2 regions of the Paenibacillus sp. FSL L8-0663 genome follow, and region 2 is predicted to be linked to the other one. Evidence: predicted binding sites of a transcription regulator. Region 2 holds the regulator's gene; the other holds the start of a gene.

Region 1 (7,891 bases), 160 kb from region 2:
GCTAAATGCCGAACATGCTGTCAATGGTCGAGGCGAGGAAAAGTTTGCTTTAATGGCAGCGAGCGGAGAGTATCCAGATCTCGTGTACCCTAAATCAGACATTGGCAAGTTAGTCGATGCCGGGGCACTCATTGACTTAACCGACCTCATTGACAAATACGGCCCTAACATTAAGAAAGTGTATGGAGACTATTTTAATCGTATTAAATATAGTAGTGAAGATCCAGCCATCTACACGATCCCGACCAATCTGGGTGTGGATCACATTGCGTTTGATGCACAAGCCGGCTTCGAAATCCAGCACCAGGCACTTAAGAAGCTCGGATACCCTAAAATCCGCACCGTTCAAGATTTTGAAAAAGCACTTAAAGATTATGTCGCCAAATATCCAACCACCAATGGACAGCGAACCATCCCCCTATCACTCGATGCCGAGGACTGGAAAATTCAAATTACAGTGACAAACCCGGCTGTTACTGCTACAGGTGGACCCGACGATGGCGAATATTATATTGATCCTAAAACACACAAAGCCATTCTTCACTACAAGCGCCCAGAAGAACGTGAATATTTCCGTTGGTTGAACCATATGTACAATGAAGGACTGTTGGATAAGGATACTTTTGTGCAAAAAAGTGATCAGTACAAGTCCAAAATTGCCGCAGGCCGTGTCATCGGACTCATTGATCAGGAATGGAACTATCAAGATGCCGAAAATGCGCTCAAGGCAGCAGGTAAGGATGAATTCACTTACGCCCATTTTCCAGTCACTTTAAATGAGAAATACGAGGATCATTCCCTTCAGCCCATTGGCTTCGATACCGCATCCGGGATCGGAATTACAACCTCATGTGAAAATCCGGTGCGGGCTATCAAGTTTCTGGATTTTCTGGCCTCCGACGAAGGACAAATTTTACGCAATTGGGGAATTGAAGGCCAGCATTACAACAAAGAGAACGGCAAACGAGTCATTCCAGCGGATGTGCAACAACGTAAGAACACCGATAACGCTTCTTTTAGCAGAGAGTCAGGTATCGGTTTGTACTGGATATGGGGGCCACATTATGGCGATAGCGTGAAAGACCCCTCTGGCAACTATTACACAACCAATTATCCGGAGATGATTACCGAAAATTATAGTCAAGCCGAAAAAGAGTCCCTTCAGGCATACAAAGCCCATACGTGGAAAGACCTGTTCCCGAACGAAAAAGATTTTCCGGTAAAAGAGTGGGGGGCTGCCTACAACATGCCTGTTCCGACCAATACGAATTACAATGTTATTTATCAAAAGTCGCAGGACATTGTACGCAAACGCATTCCTGAGGCCGTACTCGCCAAGCCAGATCAGTTCGACGCTGTGTATGACCGCATGCTCCAAGAGCTGGATCAGGCGGGTGTGCCAAAGGCTGAAGAAATCTACACTGGCCTAATTCAAAATCGGCTGAAACTGTGGTACGGCGAAAAATAGGGTTTGCCTTTTTAATGAAATATTACAGGGCTGACAGACCATGCTGTTCAGCCCTTCTACATTAACTATTGTTACATATTCTGTTTGGTTTCTTTTTCTTTTCAAGAATTACTTTTCCCTGATACACGATTGACGTAAAACAATAAAATGATAGGAATCAACGCAATCCCGCCACACATCACCCAAGATATTTGAATAGGTGTTTGATCGGAAGACAAATCCGTAAAATTACGACTGATGGTCCCTGTCACGATTAAACCTATGCACATGCCTAATTGTGAAATCGCAGAATCCAGAGATAGTAGTGTAGAACGATACTCATTAGAGATTCTTTTGTTCAGAAAAATTTGTTTCGCAACCGGGTACATGCCGCGCCCAATTTCATAGATCAAAAAGGTAAGCAGTACAGGATAAAATGTGTTGAATGCACCGGCTAAAATGAGCCATATCCCAATCATGCCGCAGGCATACATGAGTATATGTACATCACTGAATCGTGCGCCTAGCTTTCGAACCAGGTAACTTCCCAAAGTCATACATAGTGAATACCCTGCCTTGATAAACCCCATAATCCAAATCCCTTGTTCAGAAAGGCCAACCAGACGTGGCTGTTGGAATGTATTCCCCGCCGAGTTCGAAAAGCTGATAAATAAGCCAATCATAAACACAATCCAGATAAACTTATTTTCAAAACCGATACGGACACTTTCTCTGATAATCGTTTTAATACGAGTAGTAGACGTCTTTCGATGTGCAACATTCTCCTCATCCATATAAAAGAAACATAGAAAAATGCATACAATAATAGATAAAATACTAGCCGCCCATGGAAGTGAATAGTTAAAAGTTGCGAGGAAGGCCCCCAACAGACCACAAATAAATCCCGAAATGTACTGTATACTGTTAGAGGTTGTAAAAAGAACTTCCATGGGCTTATCACTATTTTCCACAACCCATGATTCCAACGAACCTGATTGTAAACATATAGCCAGACCTCCAAAGACTTGTGCAAACACAAGCACCCCGATATGATCTGTCGAAACGAACAATACACTATAGGCTAGAAAACAACAAAGTCCCAAAATAACAGAGATTTTTCTTCCATACTTGTCTGCAATAGCCCCAGTAGGTATCTCAAACAGAAAAATACTTATAAAGAATACAACCAGTAAGAAGTTCGCACTCTGCAAAGAAAGTCCTTTAGCTAATAAAAAAAGGATGAGCGTAGTCCCCGTGATTTCACTCATAAAAAATTGAAGAAAGCTGACGGAGTAATATAGCTTATGAGGTTGCACTCTCAGGATTCCGTCGATTGCTGTGCAGCCTCATATTCACTTCGCAAAATCCCCATCTGAATAATGTCATAGTATCGCCCTTCCCTGAATAGCTTTTCCCGCAGCCGCCCTTCCTCCTTGAAGCCGCTGGCCAAATAGCAACGGTGTGCACGTTCATTGAACGCATAGACCTCCAGCTCCAGTCGATGTAGGTTCAGCGTATGAAATGCAAATTTTTGTAACAGCCGGATCGCTTCCCGTCCATAACCTTTGCCCAGATCACCGTCACGCCCGATCACAATTCCAAGGGTGGCATGCCGATTCACCCAGTTGATTTTAAATAAGTCCAATTGTCCGATATAATCCAGGGTGTCTTTATGCGCAATGACAAAACCTTTGATCTCGGGGTTGCCGTCAATCATCATCTGTACAAAAGATTCACTATTCACCTGTGAATGCGGATAGATAAACACGTCGCTTAAACCACGTGTGATTTCCGGGTCATTGACCCATTTTCGGATATCTGGTATATCCTCTTGACGGTATTCTCTCAATACAACTCGTTTTCCAATGATATGCGGCATCGTAATCTTCCCTCCGATTATGTATTTGTTTAAGCACCTTTATGCTTCCATTACTCTCACAAACTCCAGAAAACGTGTACCTTTATAATGAAGCTCCCCACGATCCCCGATCACAATCATACCAAAGTCCCTATCCTTCACCTCCAGCTCCTTACGCTCACCCCCGTCAAACTCAAAGGTGATATAATAATAGGTCGAAGCTGAAAAATCGCCTGATCCCCCACGCACTCTCGTCCGTTTATCCACAACCTTACATGAACGTTGTACCCGTTCGGCTGCTTGATTGGACAGGCCCGCTCCGATCGTTTTGACAATTCCCATAATCATTACAAAAGCAATGAGTCCAAATACGATAAAAAAGATCGTATTAAACGATTGAACTTCCATAGAATCACTTCCCATTCACTTCATCCTTTCTACAGTAAAATGTAAATTTTCCATTCTATTGCCCATTGACAAATCGTACATCTTCACCCTCAAAAACTCCAATACTTTTTTAACATACTTACGAAAAAAAAGTTCTTTCGCTCTTTTCCGCACCCCGCTTGGACTTCTACCCGATCTGGGTCCTCTGATCCCCTCTAGACCGATTGACAAAACTATATATAGATATAAAATAGAGAATGTACTCTAAATATAGTGTAAAAAACGTATTTATGCCCGATATCTTGAAGATACAGGTATGAAAATACATGTAAATATAGAGTCAAAAATCTTAAATGGCGCAGCCAGCAAGGGATTCCATCTATAATAGATCCCAGGCAATGCCGTTTTCTTTTTTCGTTAAATGTTTAAGGAGGTTGCATACCATGCTGATTGCATATGATTCCAAGACCGGCAATGTAAAAAGATTTATAAACAAGCTCAAGCTTCCAGCGGTTCAGATCGAGGAGCAAATGACTATAGAAGAACCTTACGTACTTATTACATATACAACTGGGTTTGGGCAGATACCTGAGAGGGTATCTTCCTTTTTGAAAAAGAATGCTCAAAACCTTGTTGGTGTAGCTGCAAGCGGCAACCGTAACTGGGGTGAGAAATTTGCCAAAAGTGCGGATTTGATTGCCGATCATTATAATGTCCCCGTGATTAGTAAATTTGAATTATCTGGAACGTTCGGAGATGTAGAGCGTTTTAAACAGGAGGTGAGCCGAGTTGCGGCATATTGAATTGAACAACATGTTGATGAAACGCGATACAGACGGCTTTTTCCAATTGGAAAAAGACCAAGAGGCTGTAGCAGAGTTTATGAAGGAAGTTCAGGAACGGAGTTTGAAGTTTGCTGACACAGCCGCTCAAGTGCTGTATATGATTGAGAATGATTATTACGAAAATTTCTATAACAGCTACACGGCTGACGAAATTAATGATATTTTCCATATCACTCATAGCTATAATTTTAAATTTCCTTCCTATATGGCAGCATCCAAGTTTTATACCGACTATGCAATGAAGAGTAACGACCGTAAAGTCTATCTGGAACATTACCCTGACCGGGTTGCTGCTGTCGCGCTGCATTTAGGACGCGGTAACGCCGATACGGCACGCCTGTTGTCTCGCTCGATGATGGAGCAACGTCTCCAGCCAGCGACACCAACGTTCCTGAATGCAGGCAAAAGCCGCCGTGGGGAATTGGTATCCTGCTTCCTGCTCGAAATGGACGACTCCCTGAACTCGATCAACTATGTGCTGAACACCTGCATGCAGTTGTCCAAAATCGGGGGCGGTGTTGCCGTTAACCTGTCGAAGCTGCGGGCACGCGGCGAAGCGATTAAAGGCGTAGAAGGCGCAGCAAAAGGCATTATGCCTGTGCTGAAGCTGATGGAAGACGGCTTCTCCTACGCAGATCAAATGGGGCAACGCAAAGGCTCTGGGGCAGCCTATTACAACATTTTCGGATGGGACGTGCTGGAGTTCCTGGATAGCAAAAAAATCAATGCTGACGAAAGAGTACGTCTCAAGACACTTTCGATTGGATTACTGGTGCCAAATCGCTTTTACAAGCTAGCTCAAGATAACGAACCGCTGCATGTATTTGCTCCTTACAGTGTGTTCAAAGCCTATGGAACACATCTGGACGACATGGATTTGGATGAAATGTACGACACGCTGCTCGCCGACGATCGGGTGAAGAAAAAAATAGCGATGAGCGCACGTGACATGCTGACGAAAATTGCCATGATTCAGTTGGAGTCTGGTTATCCATATATCATGAACAAAAGTAACGCGAACCAGGCACATGCTCTTAAAAACGTGGGTCAAGTCAAGATGTCGAACTTATGCACGGAAATCTTCCAGTTGCAGGAAACTTCCGAAATTACAGATTACGGACAACAGGATACTATCCGCCGGGACGTGAGCTGTAATCTGGCTTCTCTGAACATTGTAAATGTGATGGAGCATGGCAAAATCCGCGAATCCGTTCACGAGGGTATGATTGCTCTTACTTCGGTCAGCGATATGACCCAAGTAGCTAATGCACCAGGTGTCGCGAAAGCGAACCGTGAAATGCATTCCGTCGGTTTGGGTGTCATGAATCTGCACGGCTACTTTGCCAAGAACAAAATTGCGTATGAAAGCAATGAAGCAAAAGACTTTGTCCGTACCTTCTTCATGACGATGAACTATCATTCCATCGAAAAGAGTATGGAAATCGCGAAAGCGGCTGGACAAAGCTTTTATGGATTTGAGGAATCGGATTATGCGACAGGCGTATATTTTGACCGATACCTGAACACAGATTATCGTCCAACAACTGCACGTGTGCAAGAGTTATTCAAGGGCATCTATGTTCCGACTACAGCGGACTGGGACAAATTAAAAGCAGATGTGATGAAAAATGGCCTGTACCACGCCTATCGTATGGCAATTGCGCCGACTGCCAGCATTTCGTACATTCAAAATGCAACATCCAGTGTTATGCCGATTGTTGAGCAGATTGAAACCCGTACCTATGCCAATTCGACGACCTACTATCCAATGCCTTATTTGCAAAAGGATAACGTGTTCTTCTATAAATCTGCTTATCAAATGGACCAATTCAAAGTGCTGGATCTGATTGCAGAAATCCAGCCGCATGTGGACCAAGGAATTTCGACCGTGCTTCATGTGAACAGTGACGTGACTACGCGTCAGTTAGCACGTTGCTATCTGTACGCCGCACACAAAGGACTTAAATCGTTATACTACACACGCACTAAAAAGCTGTCTGTGGAAGAGTGTCTCACCTGCTCCATCTAAAGCATAAATGGTAACAAGCTGTAGTATAAAAATTAGATTTTAAATAGATATGGATGCTTTGCATTAGAAGCTGTATCCAGCGTGTGGTTTAGACCTTTACGGGACTGGACAAGACCCTCGCGGATACAGCTTCCGTATGTCAAGCATACGATGATTCGCCTGCACTATTTCAATGTGTGTTTCCAGGGAATCTCGCAAGCTGAAGGGAGAATGCTAACAATGACAGGTATACAAGCTGTAAACTGGAATCGCTCGGACGATGATTTCACACTGATGTTCTGGAACCAGAACATTATGCAATTTTGGACGGATGACGAAATCCCGTTGTCTGACGATAAAATGTCCTGGGTAACCCTCAGTGATATCGAAAAAGAAGCCTACATGAAGGTGCTAGGCGGACTAACGCTACTGGATACCATTCAAGGCGGCGTGGGTATGCCGCAAATTATGGAGCATGTGGACGGACTACAACGCAAAGCCGTACTAAGCTTTATGGCGATGATGGAACAAATTCATGCCAAGTCGTATAGTAGCATCTTTACAACGCTAGCTTCCACGGAAGAAATTGACGGTGTATTCCGCTGGGTAGAAGAAAATCCACATCTCCAAACCAAGGCAGAAACCATTCGTCAGTATTATATGAATATCCACACACCGAAAGACCTGTATCTCGCGATGGCAGCGTCGGTGCTGTTAGAAAGCTATTTATTTTATAGCGGCTTCTTCTACCCTCTTTATCTGGCGGGCCAGGGCAAGCTGACATGCAGTGGCGAAATTATCGATTTGATCTTACGGGACGAAAGTATTCACGGTGTGTACGTAGGTGTATTGGCACAGGAGATTTATGCAGAATTGGACGAGGAAGAACAACGTGATCTTTACCAGACGCTGGTAGGCTTGCTGCGCTACTTGCATAACAACGAGGAACAATACACCGAGCAAATTTACACCCCTATTGGACTCGTAGACGATGTGAAAGTCTTTTTGCGCTACAACGCCAATAAGGCCATGATGAACTTGGGCTTTGATCCACTGTTTGAAGAAGAAGAAGTTAATCCCATTGTATTCAACGGCATCAGCACCCACACTAAGCAGCATGATTTCTTTTCTAAAAAAGGAAACGGCTATGTGCGGGCGATGAATGTAGAGCCGCTGACAGATGATGATTTTAATTTTGGCGTATAAGTACAATTACGTAAAACTGTAAACAAATAGGGTTTCAGAACTTGTCCCTGAGTTCTGAAACCCTATTGCCTAAATAAAGTAGATAGTTTACATATTTCAGGATTTTGCAAAATCCTCATTTACATGCGTTCGCTTATATA
Region 2 (7,891 bases):
GATTTGGCGACCATTTATCGGGATGTAACGTTGGACAAGCAGCTGGAAGATGTGGCCTTCGGCGGGCTGCAAGCAGAAACAGCCGGGCCAGCTCTGGCGAAGCTGGAGTTCAAGTCCTTGCTGGAACGTTTATCTTTTTCAGGTGAGGTTGGCAGTACTGGGGTAGACGTAGAGGAAGCCGCGGCTGACGTAACAGTGCTGGATGAGCAGCGGATTAGCGAATTGGTAGAAGTGTTGGATCATGTGGATGTGCTGCATGTTGAGACGCATGGCGATAATCCGCATCATGCTGACATCGTAGGTCTGATATTTGCCGCAACGGGACAGCAGTTTTTTATGACACTGGATGTACTGCAAAGCGATACAGCTACACCTATTCGCGAATGGCTTGCTGACCCTGAACGCAAAAAACGCGGTCATGATCTGCATCGTACGGATTTGGCTTTACACTGGCATGGAATTGAGTTTGCAGGTGCCGAGTTTGATGTGCAATTGGCAGGGTACTTGCTGGACCCAACTGATGCAAACCAGACATTGAGCGGATTGGCAGCCAAATATGGCTTGTCTTCGATCCGTCCTGACGAAGAAGTGTTCGGCAAAGGAGCTAAATATAAAGTTCCTGACGTGGACGTGCTGTCTGATCATGTGGCGCGTAAGGCAGCGGTGATTGAAGCTTTGGTGCCTGTGCAGCAGGCTGAGCTGGAGAAAACGGAAATGCACAGGCTGTTTCATGAGCTGGAGATGCCGTTGTCCCGCATTTTAGCGGATATGGAGAAGCAGGGCATTTTGGTGAACGTAGAAGAACTGCGTGCTTTGGGTAAAGAATTTGAAGCCCAGATCGCAACGTTGGTGAACGAGATCTACAGCATTGCCGGAGTAGAGTTCAATCTGAATTCGCCTAAGCAGTTGGGTGAGATTTTGTTTGATAAACTGGGTTTACCTGTCATTAAAAAGACGAAAACGGGGTACTCGACCGATGCGGAGGTACTGGAAAAGCTGGCCCCCTATCATGATATTGTACAAAACATTTTGCAGTACCGTACCATTGCCAAACTCCAATCGACGTATGTTGAAGGATTGCTTAAAGAAATTTCGGAGAAAACGGGTAAAGTGCATACGTATTTCCGGCAGACAGTTGCAGCAACTGGACGCTTGAGCAGTCAATTTCCGAATTTGCAAAACATTCCGATTCGTCTTGAAGAAGGTCGCAAAATCCGCAAAGTATTTGTTCCGTCCGAACCGGGCTGGTCTATTTTGGCGGCAGACTACTCACAGATTGAGCTGCGGGTGCTGGCTGATATTTCGGATGATGAACGTTTGAAGGAAGCCTTTGTCCACGATATGGACATTCACACCAAGACCGCATCCGATGTGTTCGGTGTAGCAGCGGAAGATGTGGACTCCAATATGCGGCGTTCTGCGAAGGCAGTCAACTTTGGGATTGTCTACGGGATCAGTGATTATGGTCTGTCACAAAATTTGAATATTACGCGGAAGGAAGCGGCTCGCTTTATCGACCAGTATTTTGATGTGTTCCAAGGCGTTCGCCGTTACATGGATGATATTGTAAAGGATGCGAAGCGGGACGGCTACGTAAAAACGCTGTTGGAACGCAGACGCTATTTGCCGGAGATTAACGCCAGCAATTTCAACCTGCGTTCATTCGCCGAGCGTACAGCGATGAATACGCCGATTCAAGGCACCGCAGCCGATATTATCAAGTTGGCGATGGTACAGATGGATAAAGCGCTACGTGAACGTAATCTTCGTAGCAGAATGCTGCTCCAAGTACATGATGAGCTTGTATTCGAGGTTCCGCCTGAGGAAATGGAAACGATGAAAGAGCTTGTCCCTGCTACCATGGAAGCTGCATTAAAGCTGGCTGTGCCGCTCAAAGCCGAAGTAAGCTATGGCAGCAATTGGTATGAGGCCAAATAAGATATTTCAATGAGTAGATAGTCCCAATTTGACGCTGCTTCCGTTATAATATAGGGTGAGGTGAAGACATCATGCCGGAATTACCGGAAGTAGAAACCATTAAACGAACGCTAAACGAGCTTATCGTTGATAAACATATAGATCATGTCACTGTGAATCTGCCGCGGATCATTCAACGGCCCGATGATATCCACGCTTTTGCGATGGAATTGGCCGATCACCGGATTACAGGGGTGGAGAGACGCGGAAAGTTTCTGCGGATTTTGCTGGACGGGCTGGTGCTGGTCTCCCATCTTCGAATGGAAGGACGATATGGATTATATTCACAACATGATCCTGTGGAAAAGCATACCCATGTCATCTTTCATTTTAAAGATGGTACGGAGTTGCGTTATCAGGATGTGCGCCAGTTTGGCACGATGCACTTATTTCCAGCAGGACAGGATTTGCTGGAAAAGCCGCTGAACAAACTTGGTCTGGAACCGATGGACGAGGCCTTTACACCAGAAATGCTGCGTGCCGCTGTTGGAACTCGTTCGACTTCGATCAAGGCAGCGCTGTTAAACCAGTCATATGTGGTGGGCATCGGGAATATCTATGTAGATGAATCGTTGTTTAAGGCGGGGATTCATCCAGCACAGCCAGCCAAAAGCCTAACGGATAGCCAATTTCATGTCTTGCATGAAGCTATTGTCTCCACGCTAGGTGCGTCCATTCAGGTTGGAGGCTCGTCCATTAAATCATTCGTGAATGGACAGGGCGAAGCGGGCGACTTCCAGCATCAATTGCAAATCTATGGACGTAACGCGAAGCCTTGCATCAACTGTGGTACATTGATCGAAAAATCTGTCGTAGCCGGACGGGGCACACATCATTGTCCGGTCTGCCAGCCTCTGCGCTAAACAAGCACAGTCACCCCAAGCCCATCCCTCTCATATATTGTTCCAAGTACCAATACTGCGGAGGGTTTCGGTTGTTATAAGGCCCTGCCTTCGCAATGGGAGGGAATTGGAGTGGCTAATCATTGGGGAGCCCTGCTGTTACTGGCATTTGCGCTAAGTTTGGACAGTTTCGGAGTCGGTGTTACATATGGTCTGCGCAAAATGAAAATTCCACTGTTGTCGATTGCTATCATCTCCGTATGTTCAGGTTTGGTGATCGGCATATCCATGCAATTGGGCGCATTACTATCTCGTGCCCTGTCTCCTGTATATACTACCGTTTTCGGTGCTGTCATCCTGATCTGTATCGGCTGTTACTCTTTGATTCAAGCTCTGCACCGCAAAGAGGATTTGCCAGAGGATTCAGTGGAGCCCTCTCGGGGTTTGCTTCTTACAAAACAGACTGATCCAGCGAGCAGATCTGTTCTTGGGGAGAAGAAGGGTGTAGAGAATGCTGATACCGAGTCTTTCCCTAGCTCAAGAAAAGATCTGTCGGCAGAAGCTTCTGTGGAGCAGCAGGAACGAACAGTATTTTCTCTGGAGCTTCGCAAATGGGGGCTTGTTATTCGGATTCTTCGAAGCCCGTCTGCTGCGGATATGGACCGTTCCGGCAGTATATCTGCTACCGAAGCGGTTTGGCTGGGTATTGCATTATCGGTCGATGCGTTCGGAGCGGGACTCGGGGCAGCTATGCTTGGTTTTCAGCCACTGTCTACTGCGCTGGCTATTACGTTATTCAGTGGAACATTTTTGATTGCAGGGATGAAGGCAGGCTTTTTTCTATCAGCATTTCGATTTATGAAGGCGCTGGGTGTATTGCCGGCATTATTACTGATTATGATGGGCATATTGAAGCTGTTATGAGGTGAAAGAGCATGAATATCGGATTAACCGGAGGTATTGCTACCGGAAAAAGCACCGTGTCGGCTCTTTTGGTCGCCAAAGGTGCGCTGCTGATCGACGCAGATGCCATTGCCCGGGAAGTGATGCTTCCGGGGCATCCGGTGTTGGCGGCGGTCATTCAGCATTTTGGACAAGCTATAGTGAACAGTGACGGAACTCTGCTTCGCAAAAAACTGGGGGAGATTGTATTCGGAGACCCTGCCCAGCGGCAGGCACTTAACGATATTACACATCCTGCTATTCGTGAGGAAATGCGTATGCGCATGGAAGCATTTGAACGGGAACAGCCGGACAAGCTTGTTTTGGCAGATATTCCGTTACTGTACGAGTCGGGGCTTGAGAGCTTGTACGAGGAAATTATGGTTGTGTACGTACCACGTGATATTCAGCTCCAGCGTCTGGTGCTCAGAGACGGTCTGACGGAGGAGCAAGCTGGACTTCGGCTGTCCGCACAAATGGATATTGAGCAAAAGAAAAGCTTGGCCGATATCGTTATTGATAATAGTGGAACACAGACTGAGACGAAGCGACAAATTGATCAATTTTGGCAGCGGAAGGGACTTGCATGAATATTTTGCGAAAGAAAAGAGTCCTGCTCATTTTGTTTGTCGGGTTTGTCCTGATTCTATTCCTTAATTCAAATTGGATGTCCTGGTTCTATCCAATTCAATATAAGGATGAGATTCGGCAGTATTCACAGACGTATGAAGTAGACCCATTTTTGGTGGCGTCTATTATCCGTGTAGAAACCAATTTTAAAACCAGTAAGCAGTCACATAAGGGGGCGCTAGGGCTGATGCAGATTATGCCGAATACGGCAAATTGGATTATGGACAGCGCCCAGATTCAAAAGGTTCCGCTGGACAGTGTCAAGCACGAGCCTGGCACCAATATTGAGCTGGGAACCTGGTATTTGCATAACCTATCCATAAAGTTTCAGGATAATCCTGTAGCAATCGTAGCTGCTTACAATGCAGGGCCGGGTAAAGTTCAAGAGTGGCTGGATAAGGGAGTGTGGGATGGAAAAGAAGAGTCCATCAAGCAAATCCCTTTTGGTGAAACACGACATTATGTACAGCGGGTCATTTATTACTACAGGCAATACACGAAAATTTATAATGATTTTTAAATCCAAGTTAATGACATGATGAGCTTTTCGCTTTAAAATGAAAAAAGCGTTGGACAGGCTGTTTTTACCAGCCCATCCAGACACTTTTTCTTGTTATTTTTGCATTATTACCGCGATTATTGGTATTGACCTGCCAATTGTTGTTCGGCGATCGTTACGAGGCGTTTTGTGATGTAGCCCCCGATCGAACCGTTCTCATAGGAAGTCATATTACCTTGGTATCCATCTTGAGGAATGCTGATACCCAACTCTTGAGCGATTTCAAATTTCATTTGCTCCAGAGCGCCGGAGGATCTGCTGACTACCAGATTGTTGGAGTTGCCATTGTTTCCTTGTGCCATTGTTGTTCACCTCCTCGCGATATGGTAAACATATTATGATCTGTTTTGACAAAATTATTACTAAAAGTCTTCGGGAATTTATTGGAAAAAGAAAGTGGTGAGATTATGAAATGTCCGTATTGTGCCTACAATGGCACGAAAGTGCTGGATTCGCGACCTGCGAATGATAACAAGTCCATCCGTCGCCGCCGTGAATGTGAGCAGTGTGCCAGGCGTTTTACCACCTTTGAAATGGTGGAGGAAACCCCTCTCATGGTCATCAAAAAAGACGGCAGCCGTGAAGAGTTTAGTCGTGATAAAATGCTGCGCGGTCTCATTCGAGCCTGCGAGAAGCGTCCAGTATCCGTCGAGCAACTGGATATGATCGTATCCCAGGTGGAGAACGCTATCCGCAACACAGCAGCCACAGAAGTGGATAGCCAGCAGATTGGTGAGCTGGTCATGGAACAGCTTTACCCAGTGGATGAAGTCGCCTACGTACGTTTTGCGTCCGTCTATCGTCAGTTTAAAGACATCAATATGTTTATGAAGGAACTGAAAACACTGTTATCTAAAGATACAGCCAGCGACTGATCGCTGACTGTATCTTTTCTGGGCCATGAAGGGAGAAAATTATATTTTTTTATAAAAGTATTGACACAGGGTTAAATATTTTATATGATATAGAAGTCGCTTGAAACGTTGATAAAACTTGCTTATGATGGGGCCTTAGCTCAGCTGGGAGAGCGCATCGCTGGCAGCGATGAGGTCAGGGGTTCGATCCCCCTAGGCTCCACCAAAATTTTATTATGGACTCTTAGCTCAGTTGGTAGAGCAGTTGACTCTTAATCAATTGGTCCAGGGTTCGAGTCCCTGAGAGTCCATCCTTTTAGAAAAACGGCAGAGATGCCGTTTTTTTGTTGTTTATAGATCTATTCCCAGTCTAACCGAGAACAGTTATGAGTTGAATGAGCGCGTAACTGAATGCACAGAAAACAGATCCTATAGGAAATAGACGTCTTTTTTGAATTGCAACCCATTATTCACGAGTGCAAGGACTAGTTATTTGCAGACATGGGCTGCCCATTGACGAACTCTCAGAACAATGCGGACTGTCTGTAGACCGCATTAAGAAAATCGTATACTCAAAAAAAATGTACCCTTTTATCTTTCGATGGATTTTTTATCAGCATATTCAAAAGAAGTGTGGAAAAAACATCATTGTTTAACGCTCACTGACATAATTGGCAAGGATTTCGAGATACTCGTCATTCACCAATTTTCTTGGGGCGAATACGGCTGTTAAAAAAGTTAGATATTTTGAACGCGCGATTTTTTCATCCATCATGGAGTGGTCGGCTTCAGGTAAATGAATCACGGACAGCAGTTCTGGAGGTATTTTCTGGCGATAGACTCGCTCGGTATCCTTTGCATCGACATTAATATCTTTTCCAGCCAGAACCAAGAGTACAGGAGTATGGAAGTGACTTAATTCTTCGGTGGAATCAGACAGAAAATTTTTGCGTATAAAGCTCCATCTTTCTTTGGAAATCATATCGTCAGGATCGGCTATGCTTAGATATTCTTCATAAGAAGCCTGTCTTTTCAGTAACTGTAGAATCTCTTGATCGTAGTTCAATGTCTTTTGAATTTCTTGCGGAGTAACTCCTTCTCGCTCCAGTTCTTTTCTGGTATTAAATTGTCCTTGGGAAATCCAGTTCACGGCAGGCGATACAAGGATGCTGAATGCAATATCATGCTCCTCTTTAACGATCTTCGGAATGACCCATCCTGCTTGACTGGCTCCCCATAGGCCGATTTTTTGCTTATCAATCATAGGTAAGCTTCTTGCCCAGTCTATTGCATATCGGATCTCCTGTGCGCGGTCCTCCATGCTTTGGGCGAGCCAGTTACCAGGAGCGCTGTTAATACCGGGCTTATTCAGTGACAAGGAGGCATAACCCTTGGAAGCGAACTTTTCCCACAGTGGTTTGTATCCATCATCATAGGTGTCATTAATAGGACCATCCCCATGGACAAAAACAACCAATCCAACCTTTCCCGAGTAGTTCTTAGGCAAAGTTAATGTACCTGTTAACAGCCCTTTAGGTGTCGTGATTTGTATTTTTTCTTCTGTCATCTTGTAGGAATTTTGATATAGAATAATGAGTACCAAGGCAACAGCCAGAGCTGCCGCAATACCAAAAGTAAGCTTGAGTGTTTTTTTCAATGATGCTCTCTCCTCGAATGCAGGTTCTCTTGCCAACTCATCAGATGCCATACAGGCTCCTTGAACCAAAAATGCCGTAACCCATTATATTTGGATTGTTTTACTTCAAACGCCAGTTGGTGATACAAACGGATAGCCCCTTGGTTCTTATGCGCTACGTGAAGCGTCAATGCATGAAAACCAGATTCAACCGAAAATTGCTGTGCGAAAGCTACAAGATGGCGTCCTATTCCCTGATTACGATGACTTGAACGAATCGCCAAATGATCAATGTAACACTCATTTGCAGCAGGGGTATACTCTAGCGCATGCATACCTGCCAAAAATTTAAATACATTGAATCAACCAAACTGTTTTAGGAGCGGAGTCAAAGAAATGGGGTTTGTTTCAGGAAGTGAAGAGTAGGAGGGTTTCCATTTAAGGGAAAGAA

The links. The regulator NrdR, encoded in region 2, represses ribonucleotide reductase genes. The targets are predictions, from matches to a motif close to AACACNATATATNGTGTT.
Region 1: the regulator NrdR is predicted to act here: its motif matches at 3,953-3,970, upstream of nrdI (class Ib ribonucleoside-diphosphate reductase assembly flavoprotein NrdI).

Annotation. Positions count from the first base shown of each region.
Region 1 is NZ_JBBOYM010000001.1:1,938,425-1,946,315, reverse strand. It holds gene MKY75_RS08930 (ABC transporter substrate-binding protein) at 1-1,468, shown strand, start outside; gene MKY75_RS08925 (MFS transporter) at 1,570-2,763, opposite strand; gene MKY75_RS08920 (GNAT family N-acetyltransferase) at 2,766-3,326, opposite strand; gene MKY75_RS08915 (DUF2500 domain-containing protein) at 3,366-3,713, opposite strand; gene nrdI (class Ib ribonucleoside-diphosphate reductase assembly flavoprotein NrdI) at 4,136-4,495, shown strand; gene nrdE (class 1b ribonucleoside-diphosphate reductase subunit alpha) at 4,482-6,566, shown strand; gene nrdF (class 1b ribonucleoside-diphosphate reductase subunit beta) at 6,786-7,751, shown strand; gene MKY75_RS08895 (MFS transporter) at 7,848-7,891, opposite strand, start outside.
Region 2 is NZ_JBBOYM010000001.1:1,775,022-1,782,912, forward strand. It holds gene polA (DNA polymerase I) at 1-1,938, shown strand, start outside; gene mutM (DNA-formamidopyrimidine glycosylase) at 2,010-2,840, shown strand; gene MKY75_RS08070 (MntP/YtaF family protein) at 2,952-3,743, shown strand; gene coaE (dephospho-CoA kinase) at 3,755-4,351, shown strand; gene MKY75_RS08080 (lytic transglycosylase domain-containing protein) at 4,348-4,911, shown strand; gene MKY75_RS08085 (alpha/beta-type small acid-soluble spore protein) at 5,028-5,252, opposite strand; gene nrdR (transcriptional regulator NrdR) at 5,358-5,825, shown strand; tRNA gene MKY75_RS08095 (tRNA-Ala) at 5,955-6,030, shown strand; tRNA gene MKY75_RS08100 (tRNA-Lys) at 6,043-6,115, shown strand; gene MKY75_RS08105 (alpha/beta hydrolase family protein) at 6,457-7,461, opposite strand; gene MKY75_RS08110 (GNAT family N-acetyltransferase) at 7,458-7,775, opposite strand; gene MKY75_RS08115 (hypothetical protein) at 7,803-7,891, opposite strand, start outside.